2 regions of the Streptomyces sp. NPDC003248 genome follow, and region 1 is predicted to be linked to the other one. Evidence: riboswitches for the same ligand, from Rfam matches in the RefSeq annotation. Region 1 holds a riboswitch; the other holds the start of a gene.
What was found. Region 1 has a riboswitch for cobalamin ahead of ACZ3KJ_RS19530 (energy-coupling factor ABC transporter permease). Riboswitches for the same ligand answer to the same signal wherever they lie in the genome.

Region 1 (5,091 bases):
GGCGTCGTACTCCAGCAGCAGTGCCACCGCGGGCCGCCCCCGGCCGTGGCGCGCGGTGAACGCGGTCGGCAGCCCCGCCACGTCCTGCCGCACCTCGAATCCGGCCCGGCGCAGCTCACCCGTCAGCAGCGCGCAGGCCCGCCGCTCGGCGAAGGCGTACTCGGGGTCGGCGTGCAGCGCCGACGCGACGCCCCAGAGGGCGTCCGCCCGCTCCGTCACCTCCTCGTGGACGCGGCGGTGGAGGGCGTCGGGATCGCGGTGCACACGGCCTCCCGGGCGTCGGCGGGGTTGTCCTTCCGACCCACCGGGTTCCACCGGGCGGCAGGTCGACACCCCGCCGGACGGGCCCGCCTCAGCCGTCGGCGGGCAGGGGGGACGGGACGGCCGCCGCCAGGGCGGCCAGCTCCTCCGGGCTGCGCGGTCCGGCCTCGCCCTCGGCCAACGCGCCCTGCGCCCGCAGCAGTCGGGCCGCGGCGACGCCCCAGGGCAGCCGCAGCCCCGCCGCGCGGAGCAGGTCGGCGCGGGCCAGGGTCGGGGCGGCGGGCCCGGTGTGGACGCCGGACGGGGTGAGGAGGGCCGCGTCGTCGGCCCAGCGCAGGGCCAGGTCGACGTCGTGCGTGGCCATCACGACCGTGGTGCCGGCGGCGCGCAGGGCGTCGAGCGTGGCCAGGAGGCGCTCCTGGCCGTCCGGGTCGAGTCCGGCGGTCGGCTCGTCGAGGACGAGCACGCGCGGCCGCATCGCGACGGCGCCCGCGATCGCGGTCCGCTTGCGCTGCCCGTAGGAGAGCAGATGCGTGGGCCGGTCGGCGAGGGCGGTGATGTCCAGGGCGGCGAGCGCCTCCGCCACCCGGGCCCGTACCTCGGGGTCGGGCAGACCGAGGTTGAGCGGCCCGAACGACACGTCCTGCGCGACGGACGCGGCGAACAGCTGGTCGTCCGGGTCCTGCACCACCAGCTGGACGGTCGTCCGCAGCCCGGTCAGCCCCTTGCGGTCGTACGCCACCGGCCGCCCGTCGACCGTCACCGTCCCGGCGCGCGGCCGCAGCCCGCCGCTGAGCAGCCGCATCAGGGTCGTCTTGCCGCTGCCGTTGCGGCCGAGCAGGGCGAGCGCGCGGCCCTCGCGGACCGCGAGGTCGAGGCCGTCGAGCACGGCCGGGCCGTCCTCGTACGCGAAGGAGACGCCCCGCAGGGCCACCGGCTCGCTCATGACAGGGGGCCTTCCAGGACGAGGGTGAGGGCGGCCACCGCTGCGAGGAGCGCGCAGCTCGCGGCCGTGAAGCGGACGGAGACGCGGGCCTCGGGCACCAGGACGCGCAGGGTGCCGTCGTAGCCGCGTCCGGCGAGCCCGGCGTGCAGGCGCGCAGCCCGGTCGAAGGCCCGCACGAAGGCGGTGGCGCCGAGCCCCGCCAGGGAGCGCCACTCGGCGGCCCGCGAGGTGTGCCCGAGCCGGGCCGCCTGGGCCTCCCGGATCCGCCGCACGGAGTCCAGCAGCAGGAAGCTCATGCGGTACGTGACCAGGGCGACGTCCACGACCGGCGCGGGCACGCCGGCCCGCACCAGCCGCGGCAGCAGGTCGGACACGGGGGTGGTGAACGCGAACAGCAGCACGCCGAGGGAGGCGGCCGAGGTGCGCAGCATCAGCTCCCCGGCCCGCGCGGGCCCGCCGTCGGCCAGGCCCACGAAGGCGCCGGGCCCGCCCACCCGGACCAGCAGGGGCAGGGCACCGGTGGCGCAGAAGCCCAGCGGCACCCGGTAGGCGCGCCACAGCCGGCGGGCCGGCACTCCCGCCGGGCCCAGCAGCACGGCGAGCGCCGTCACCAGCACCAGGGCCGCGCCCGGCCAGGGCGGCAGGGAGATCGCGAGCAGGGTCAGCCCGAGTCCGAGTACGGCCTTGTCCACGGGGTGGCGGCGGCGCCAGCGGCTGCTGTGCGCCGCCGCGTCGATCGGCAGCACGAGGGTCAGGCCCGTCCGCGCGCGGACTTCCCGGCGCCGCCGGGGGCGCCGTCCGCCGGCGCGGTCGCCTCCGCACGCTCCGCGCCGTCCGCGCCGGCGTCCGGGACCGTCCGGTGCGCGGTCCCCGGGCCGTCCGGCAGGGCCCTCGCCCGCTGTTCGCCCTGCCGCCGGCCCCGGCGCAGGCCGAAGTAGTAGGCGAGGACGCCCGCGCCCAGCGCGGCCTGGACGGCGAACAGCGCCGACTCGACCTCACCGGAGGGCGGCTCGTACAGCGGGGAGAACCAGGGCTCGTAGTCCGGGTCGATCTCGGTGATCGCCGTCTCCGCCTCGGCGTCGGAGCCCGCGAACGGCTCCTTCTTGCCGTCGCCCAGGCCCAGGGCCAGCGGCAGCACCGCGAGGGCGACCACCACGAGCAGCAGCAGGGCGTTGATCCTCGTGTTGCGGTTCACCGGGCCACCGCCTCCGTCCCGGTCGGCTGCGCCGACCGCCGCCCGGTGACGAGCACGCCGAGCCGGGTCAGTTCGCCCTTGCTGGACTGCACCAGCAGGCGCATCACGAGGACGGTGAGCAGGCCCTCGCTCACCGCGAGCGGGATCTGCGTGACGGCGAAGACGGAGCCGAACGTGCCGAGCGCGCCCAGGAACCCGCTGCCCGGGTCGGGGAACGCCAGCGCCAGCTGCACGCTGGTGACGCAGTACGTCGACAGGTCGGCGACGAACGCGCCGAAGAACACCGTGACCATCAGCGGCACGGCGAACCGCCGCAGCAGCCGGTACGTGCCGTAGCCGGCCCAGGGCCCGACGATCGCCATCGAGAAGGCGTTGGCGCCGAGCGTGGTCAGCCCGCCGTGCGCGAGCAGCAGCGCCTGGAAGAGCAGGGTGATGGTGCCCAGCACCGTCATGACCGGCGGCCGGAAGAGGATCGCGCCCAGGCCGGTCCCGGTGGGGTGCGAGCAACTGCCGGTCACCGAGGGCAGCTTGAGCGCGGACAGGACGAACGTGAAGGCCCCGGAGGCGCCGAGGAGAAGCGTGCTCTCCGGGTGCTCGCGCACCTCACGGCTCAGTGCGCGGACTCCGTGGACGACGAACGGCGCCGACGCGACGCCCCAGGCGACCGCGTGCGCCGGAGGAAGGAAACCCTCGGCTATGTGCATGGCTCAGCAGACCCTCTCCAGCACCTCGTGGATGGTTGACGCGCCTTGGCCGGTCTCCTGGCTGACGGGTACCACCGCCCGTGCTCCGCCTTCCCGGGTCCGAGGACCCAGTGGCTGCCCGCGAGGGCCGGAGCCGGACTTCCCGATCACAGTGGCGAGGGCCGCACCGGCATCACACCGGATTTCCCGTTCACCAAGGCGTGGTGACAGTAGTGCGCGGACCGGGGCGGTGACAAGCGGCAACGGGGGCGCGCGAGCGGCGGGCGGCGGCTCACACCCCGGCGCACAGCCGACCAAGCACGCCGCCCGGCTCGCCGTGTGTCGCCCCGGCTCGTGTCTGCCGCACACGACGCGCCCGCGCCCGCCGGTGCGCCCGACGGGCCCACCGCCCCCCGCCGCTCTCCCGGATCAGCGCCCCCGCCAGTCCAGACAGACCACCAGGGCGTCGTCCTCCGGGGTCCGTTCGCCGCGGTGGCGGTTCAGTTCGCGCAGGACGGCGTGCGGTACCTCGGCCGCGGGCAGCAGGCGGGTGGCCTGGATCGCCCGGGCGAGGGGGGCGTCGCCGTACGTCTCTCCGCCGGGGGAGGAGACCGCGTGCACGCCGTCGCTGACGAAGACGAGGCGGTCACCGGGCTCGGCGCGCACCTCCTGCTCCACGTAGTCGGTCTCCTCGAACATGCCGAGCGGCAACTGGGCGTCGAGGGGGATCCGTTCCACACGGCCGTCGCGCAGCCTCAGCATCCGCGGGGAGCCGGCGTCCACCACCCGGGCGCGTCCCGTCGTGAGGTCGAGGTCGAGCATGAGGACGGACAGGTAGCGGCGGCCCCGGTAGTGGGCGTGCACGGCCTGGTCGGCGAGCGCCGCCTGGTCGGCGAGGCACAGCCCGGCCCGCCGGGCGTTGCGCAGCGCGGTGATGGCCAGGCCGGTCAGCAGGGACGCCTCCGTGCCCTCGCCCATGCCGTTGGTGACGTACAGCATCAGGCGGTCGGCCGTCACCGACCAGTCGTAGTTGTCGCCGAAGACCGCGTAGGCGGGCTCCAGTTGCGCGCCCAGATCGAACTCGGGGCGGCTGCACGACCGGCCCGGGAGCAGGTGCCACTGCATCTCGGCCGCCAGGGTGAGCCGGTCCTTGCGTCTCGCCTGGACATAGAGGTCGGTGTCCCGGTCGGCCACGACCAGCTCGTGCCCGAGGGCCCGGGCGATCTCCGCGAGTTCGGCCGGCACGTCGCCGGCCGGCTCCGGCAGGGTCACGGTCAGCACGCCGAGCCGGTCGCCGCGCACGGAGACCGGCAGGTGCACCCGCACCCGCCCGTCCCCGACCGATTCCACGAACGGCTCCTGCGCGCCGAACGCCCGGCCGGCCGGGCCGTCGTGCACCGACACCGGCTCCGCCGTGTGCGGCAGCTCGGATACCGGTTGCAGCACGGTCAGGCCGTAGTCGGCGAGGTACAGCTCGACGGAGTCCGCCGCGTACTGGCGGAGCAGTACGCCGCGGACCGCGTCGAGCACCTCGTGGGGAGCCGCTGCCCGCAGCGCGCGCTCGGCGGTCACCAGTGCGTTCACGGTGGTCACTACATCAACCTTTCGTCGAATCCTCGGCGGCCCCGTGCGCGCACGGGGCCCTCGGTGCGGACGCCGCCCGCCGGGTCGTCGTACCCCCTCCGGGCGTACGACGGGGTCCGCCGGCGCGGTCCCTAGTACGCTGGCGGTCGACCCAGTGCCTGCGAGAGTGTGGACCGTGACTGCCTTCCGCCACCGCCCGGAGCCCGAAGAGGTCGCACGGGTCACCGCGACGGCCGCGGAGCTGCTGGAAGTCCTGTGGGGCAGGGCCTCGACCGCCCCCGCCTCCGCCTCCCAGCTGCGCGTGCTGCTGATCCTCGAACACCACGAGGGCATCAATCTGCGCACCCTCGCCGACTCGCTCGCCTCCACCCCGCCGTCGACCAGCCGGCTCTGCGACCGGTTGCAGGCCTCCGGGTTCGTCG
Region 2 (5,091 bases), on a different contig from region 1:
CATCTTCGCCGCCCTGGTCGGCGCGATCCTCTGGAACCTCCTGACCTGGCTGGTCGGACTCCCCTCCAGTTCCTCGCACGCCCTCATGGGCGGTCTGGTCGGCGCCACCATCGCCTCGGCGGGCGTCGGCGCGGTCCACGGCGACGTGCTCGTCACCAAGGTGCTGCTCCCGGCGGTCGCCGCCCCGATCGTGGCCGGCGTCGCCGCGATGTTCGCCACCCGCCTGTCGTACACGCTCGGCCGGAAGGCCGACGGCAAGGCGGCCGAGAAGGGCTACCGGGCCGGCCAGATCGCCTCGGCGGGCCTGGTCTCCCTCGCCCACGGCACCAACGACGCGCAGAAGACGATGGGCATCATCACCCTCGCCCTGGTCGCCGGCGGCGCCGTCGCCCCCGACTCCGACCCGCCGCTGTGGGTCATCCTCTCCGCGGGCCTCGCCATCGCGCTCGGCACCTACCTGGGCGGCTGGCGCATCATCCGCACCATGGGCAAGGGCCTGACCGACCTCCAGCCGCAGCAGGGCTTCGCCGCCCAGACCAGCGCGGCCACCGTCATCCTCGCCTCCTCCCACCTCGGCTTCTCCCTCTCCACCACGCACTCGGTCTCCGGCGCGGTGATGGGCGCGGGGCTGGGCCGCAAGGGCGGCGTCGTCCGCTGGTCGACGGCCACCCGGATGTTCGTCGCCTGGGGCCTGACCCTGCCGGCCGCGGCCGTCGTCGGCGCGCTCGCCGAGTACGTCACCGGCTTCGGCGCCTGGGGCACGGGCCTCGTCGCGGTCTTCCTGGTCGCCTCCAGCGCCGCGATCTGGAAGAAGTCCCGGCACGAGGTCGTGGACGCGTCGAACGTCAACGGGTCCGACGAGCCGGCCGGCGTGGTCACCACGGCGATCGCGGCCGTCACCCCGCCCCCGGCGGGCACGGTCCCGGACGGGCCGGCCGCCGCCGTCCCGTCGCCGGCCGCACCGGCCATCGCCACCGAGCCGACGGCTCCCGCCGCCTGAGCCCGCCCACCCGGCACGAAGGAAGAGAAGCATCATGAAGATCGACTGGGCGGCCCTGGGCTCCGTCTTCGGCGTCAGCCTCGTGGTCACGGTGGCCCTGGTGGCGCTGTTCACCCTCGGCATCATGGGCCTGTCGCGGCGCGAGCGGGCCGCGGCGCAGGGCGGGACGGCCGCGCTCGCGGTCACCGGGGCGTACGCCTGCTTCGCGGCGTGTGCGGCCGCGGTGGCGTACGGCATCTCGCTGATCGTGGCCTGAGCCACACACCGAGGGTCTCCGGCCCTTCACGCACCACGGGCCCCCGCCCCTCCCCCGCCCCCTCTCCTCCCCCTTCCGTCCCTCCCACCCCCCGCCCTGTCGGCGGCCGTCCCACCGGCGGTCCGACGGGGCGGACGCACGTCCGCGACGGGCCGTCCCGGACCGCCGGTGTGGGGTTCTGCACACTCTCCCCGTGCAGGTCAACACCAAGTTGACGGCCGTTCCGGGCCCGTGGTGGACTGCCGGAGCCATGTACGGCGACAGGAAGAGGAAGCCGGTGTGAATCCGGCGCGGTCCCGCCACTGTCACCGGGGTAGACACCCCCGGGAGCCAGGAACTCTCGTCGCCGGTCTCGTCGAACCAGGGCGTGGACACCCTGAGTGAGGACATACGCCATGCTCGGCTGCCGTTCGAGGTCACGTACCCGGTCGTTGCCCGACCCCACGGCCGGCTGAGCCGATGGGTGCCGATCGCGTTCACGCGTACGGCGCCGCCGCCGGCCTCCTGGGGGACCTGCTCTTCGGCGATCCGCGCCGGGGACATCCGGTCGCCGTGTTCGGGCGGGCCGCGGCCGGCGTGGAGCGGGTGCTGTGGCACGACCACCGCGGGTGGGGCGCGCTGCACACCGCCGTGTGCGTCGGCGGGGCCGTGGCCCTGGGCGCCGGCGCCGCCCGCGCCGTCCGGTCGTCGGCCGCCGCCTCCGTCGCCCTGACCGCCACCGCCACCTGGGCCGTCGTCGGCGGGACCTCCCTCGTGCGCGAGGCCCGGACCATCGGGCGGTGTCTGGAGGCGGGGGACGTCGAGGGCGCGCGGGCCCGGCTGCCGCACCTGTGCGGGCGGGATCCGCAGGCCCTGGACGCCGACGGGATCGCCCGCGCCGTCGTCGAGTCCGTCGCCGAAAACACCTCCGACGCGGTGGTGGGGGCACTGGTGTGGGGCGCCGTGGGCGGCGTGCCCGGACTGCTCGGCTTCCGGGCCGTCAACACCCTCGACGCCATGGTCGGCCACCGGTCGCCGCGTCACCGCCGCTACGGCTGGGCCTCGGCGCGCCTGGACGACCTCGCCGGCTGGCCGGGGGCACGGCTGACGGCCGCCCTCGCCGCCGTCGCCGGGGACGACCCCCGCGGGGCCGTACGGGCCTGGCGGGCCGACGCGCGCAAGCACCCCAGCCCGAACGCCGGTCCGGTGGAGGCCTCCTTCGCCGGCGCCCTCGGGGTGCGGCTGGGCGGGACCCTGTCCTACGGCGGCCGGGTCGAGCACCGGCCCGTGCTCAACGGGGCGGCCGGGCGGCCCGTGGCCGCGCCGGACATCGAACGCGCCGCGCGGCTCTCCCGCCGCGTCGGCCTCCTCGCGCTCGGCGTCACCGTCGCCGCGCGCCTCGTCGCGAAGGGGCGTACGTCATGAGCGGGGGTCTCCTCGTCGCCGGCACCACCTCCGACGCCGGCAAGAGCGTCGTCACCGCCGGGATCTGCCGGTGGCTGGTGCGGCAGGGAGTGAAGGTCGCGCCCTTCAAGGCGCAGAACATGTCGCTGAACTCGTTCGTGACGCGGGAGGGCGCCGAGATCGGACGCGCGCAGGCCATGCAGGCCCAGGCGTGCCGGGTGGAGCCGACCGCGCTGATGAACCCCGTGCTGCTCAAGCCCGGCGGTGAGCAGAGCAGCCAGGTCGTGCTGCTCGGGAAGCCGGTCGGCGAGATGAGCGCCCGCGGGTACCACGGGGGGCGGCAGCGGCAGCTCCTCGGGACCGTGCTGGAGTGCCTCGACACGTTGCGGGGCACATATGACGCGGTGATCTGTGAGGGGGCCGGTTCTCCCGCCGAGATCAACCTGCGGCGGACGGACATCGTGAACATGGGGATCGCGCGGGGCGCCGGGCTGCCCGTGCTCGTCGTCGGCGACATCGACCGGGGCGGCGTCTTCGCCTCGTTCTTCGGGACCGTCGCCCTGCTCTCCCCCGAGGACCAGGCGCTCGTCGCCGGGTTCCTCGTCAACAAGTTCCGCGGCGACGTCTCGCTGCTGGATCCGGGCCTGGACATGCTGCACGGGCTGACCGGGCGGCGCACGTACGGGGTGCTGCCGTTCCGCCACGGGCTCGGCATCGACGAGGAGGACGGGCTGCGGGTGTCGCTGCGCGGCACGGTCCGGGAGTCGGCCGTCGCCCCTCCCGTGGGGGAGGACGTGCTGCGGGTCGCCGTCTGCGCGGTCCCGCTGATGTCCAACTTCACCGACGTCGACGCGCTGGCCGCCGAACCGGGCGTCGTGGTGCGGTTCGTCGACCGGCCGGAGGAGCTGGCGGACGCCGACCTCGTGATCGTGCCCGGCACCCGGGGGACCGTGCGGGCGCTGGAGTGGCTGCGGGAGCGGGGACTGGCCGACGCCCTGATCCGCAGGGCGGCCGAACAGCGGCCCGTCCTCGGCATCTGCGGCGGCTTCCAGCTCCTCGGCGAGCGCATCGACGACGAGGTCGAGAGCCGCAGGGGGCGGGTGGCCGGGCTCGGCGTCCTCCCCGTGCGCGTGCGCTTCGCCCGGGAGAAGACCCTCACCCGGCCCGTCGGGGAAGCCCTCGGGGAGCCGGTCGAGGGCTACGAGATCCACCACGGGGTCGCCGAGGTCCTGGGCGGGGAGCCCTTCCTCGACGGCTGCCGGGTCGGGCAGACCTGGGGCACGCACTGGCACGGTTCGCTGGAGTCGGACGGATTCCGGCGGGCCTTCCTGCGCGAGGTGGCGGCCGCCGCGGGCCGTCGTTTCGTGCCCGCCGCCGGCACCTCGTTCGCCGCGCTGCGCGAGGAGCAGCTCGACCGGCTCGGCGACCTGATCGAACAGCACGCGGACACCGACGCGCTCCGGCGGCTCATCGAGTCGGGCGCGCCGCAAGGACTGCCTTTCATTCCACCGGGAGCGCCCGCATGAGCACAGTGTTGTTGTTGTCGACCGCCGACACCGATCTGCTGGCGGCCCGGTCCGCCTCCGGCGCCTCCTACCGGATCGGCAACCCGACCCGGGTGGACGTCGAGCGGGACCTGCCCGCGCTGGTCGAGGGCGCCGACATCGCCGTCGTACGGCTGCTGGGCGGCAAGCGGGCCTGGGAGGACGGGCTGGCCGCGCTGCGGGCGTCCGGGATCCCGACCGTGCTGCTCGGCGGGGAGAGCGTGCCCGACGCCGAGCTGATGGCCGAGTCGTCGGTGCCCGCCGGGGTCGTCGCGGAGGCCCTGAGGTACCTCGTCGAGGGCGGGCCGGACAACCTGACCGAGCTGGCGCGGTTCCTGTCGGACACCGTGCTGCTGACCGGCGAGGGGTTCGACGAGCCGCGGAGGATGCCCGAGTTCGGGGTGCGCGGGGAGCGGGACCTCGTCGCGGGCCGGCCGACCGTCGGCGTGCTCTTCTACCGGGCCCACGAGCTGAGCGGCAACACCGCCTTCGTGGACACGCTGTGCGAGGCGATCGAGGCGCGGGGCGCCAACGCGCTGCCCGTGTACTGCGGTTCGCTGCGGGGCGCGGACCCCGGACTGTACGAGATCCTCGGCCGGGCCGACGCGCTCGTCGCCACCGTCCTCGCCGCCGGCGGCACCCACGCCTCGCAGGCGTCGGCGGGCGGCGACGAGGAGGCCTGGGACATCGGCGCCCTGGCCGACCTCGACGTACCCGTCCTCCAGGGGCTCTGCCTCACCTCCTCCCGCGCCGCCTGGGACGCCTCCGACGCCGCCCTGTCCCCCATGGACGCGGCGATGCAGGTCGCCATCCCGGAGTTCGACGGGCGGCTGATCACCGTGCCGTTCTCCTTCAAGGAACAGGGGCCCGACGACGTGCCGGTGTACGTCGCCGACCCCGAGCGGGCG

Region 2: it holds a riboswitch for cobalamin, as region 1 does, so the genes downstream of both, ACZ3KJ_RS30280 (cobalamin biosynthesis protein) here and ACZ3KJ_RS19530 (energy-coupling factor ABC transporter permease) in region 1, are expected to answer to the same signal.

The regions. Positions count from the first base shown of each region.
Region 1 is NZ_JBVHDT010000007.1:343,871-348,961, reverse strand. It holds gene ACZ3KJ_RS19550 (amidohydrolase) at 1-264, opposite strand, end outside; gene ACZ3KJ_RS19545 (energy-coupling factor ABC transporter ATP-binding protein) at 353-1,207, opposite strand; gene cbiQ (cobalt ECF transporter T component CbiQ) at 1,204-1,953, opposite strand; gene ACZ3KJ_RS19535 (energy-coupling factor ABC transporter substrate-binding protein) at 1,959-2,402, opposite strand; gene ACZ3KJ_RS19530 (energy-coupling factor ABC transporter permease) at 2,399-3,106, opposite strand; cobalamin riboswitch at 3,137-3,319, opposite strand; gene ACZ3KJ_RS19525 (PP2C family protein-serine/threonine phosphatase) at 3,515-4,657, opposite strand; gene ACZ3KJ_RS19520 (MarR family transcriptional regulator) at 4,836-5,091, shown strand, end outside.
Region 2 is NZ_JBVHDT010000017.1:96,989-102,079, reverse strand. It holds gene ACZ3KJ_RS30290 (inorganic phosphate transporter) at 1-1,000, shown strand, start outside; gene ACZ3KJ_RS30285 (hypothetical protein) at 1,035-1,256, shown strand; cobalamin riboswitch at 1,475-1,615, shown strand; gene ACZ3KJ_RS30280 (cobalamin biosynthesis protein) at 1,716-2,660, shown strand; gene ACZ3KJ_RS30275 (cobyric acid synthase) at 2,657-4,165, shown strand; gene cobN (cobaltochelatase subunit CobN) at 4,162-5,091, shown strand, end outside.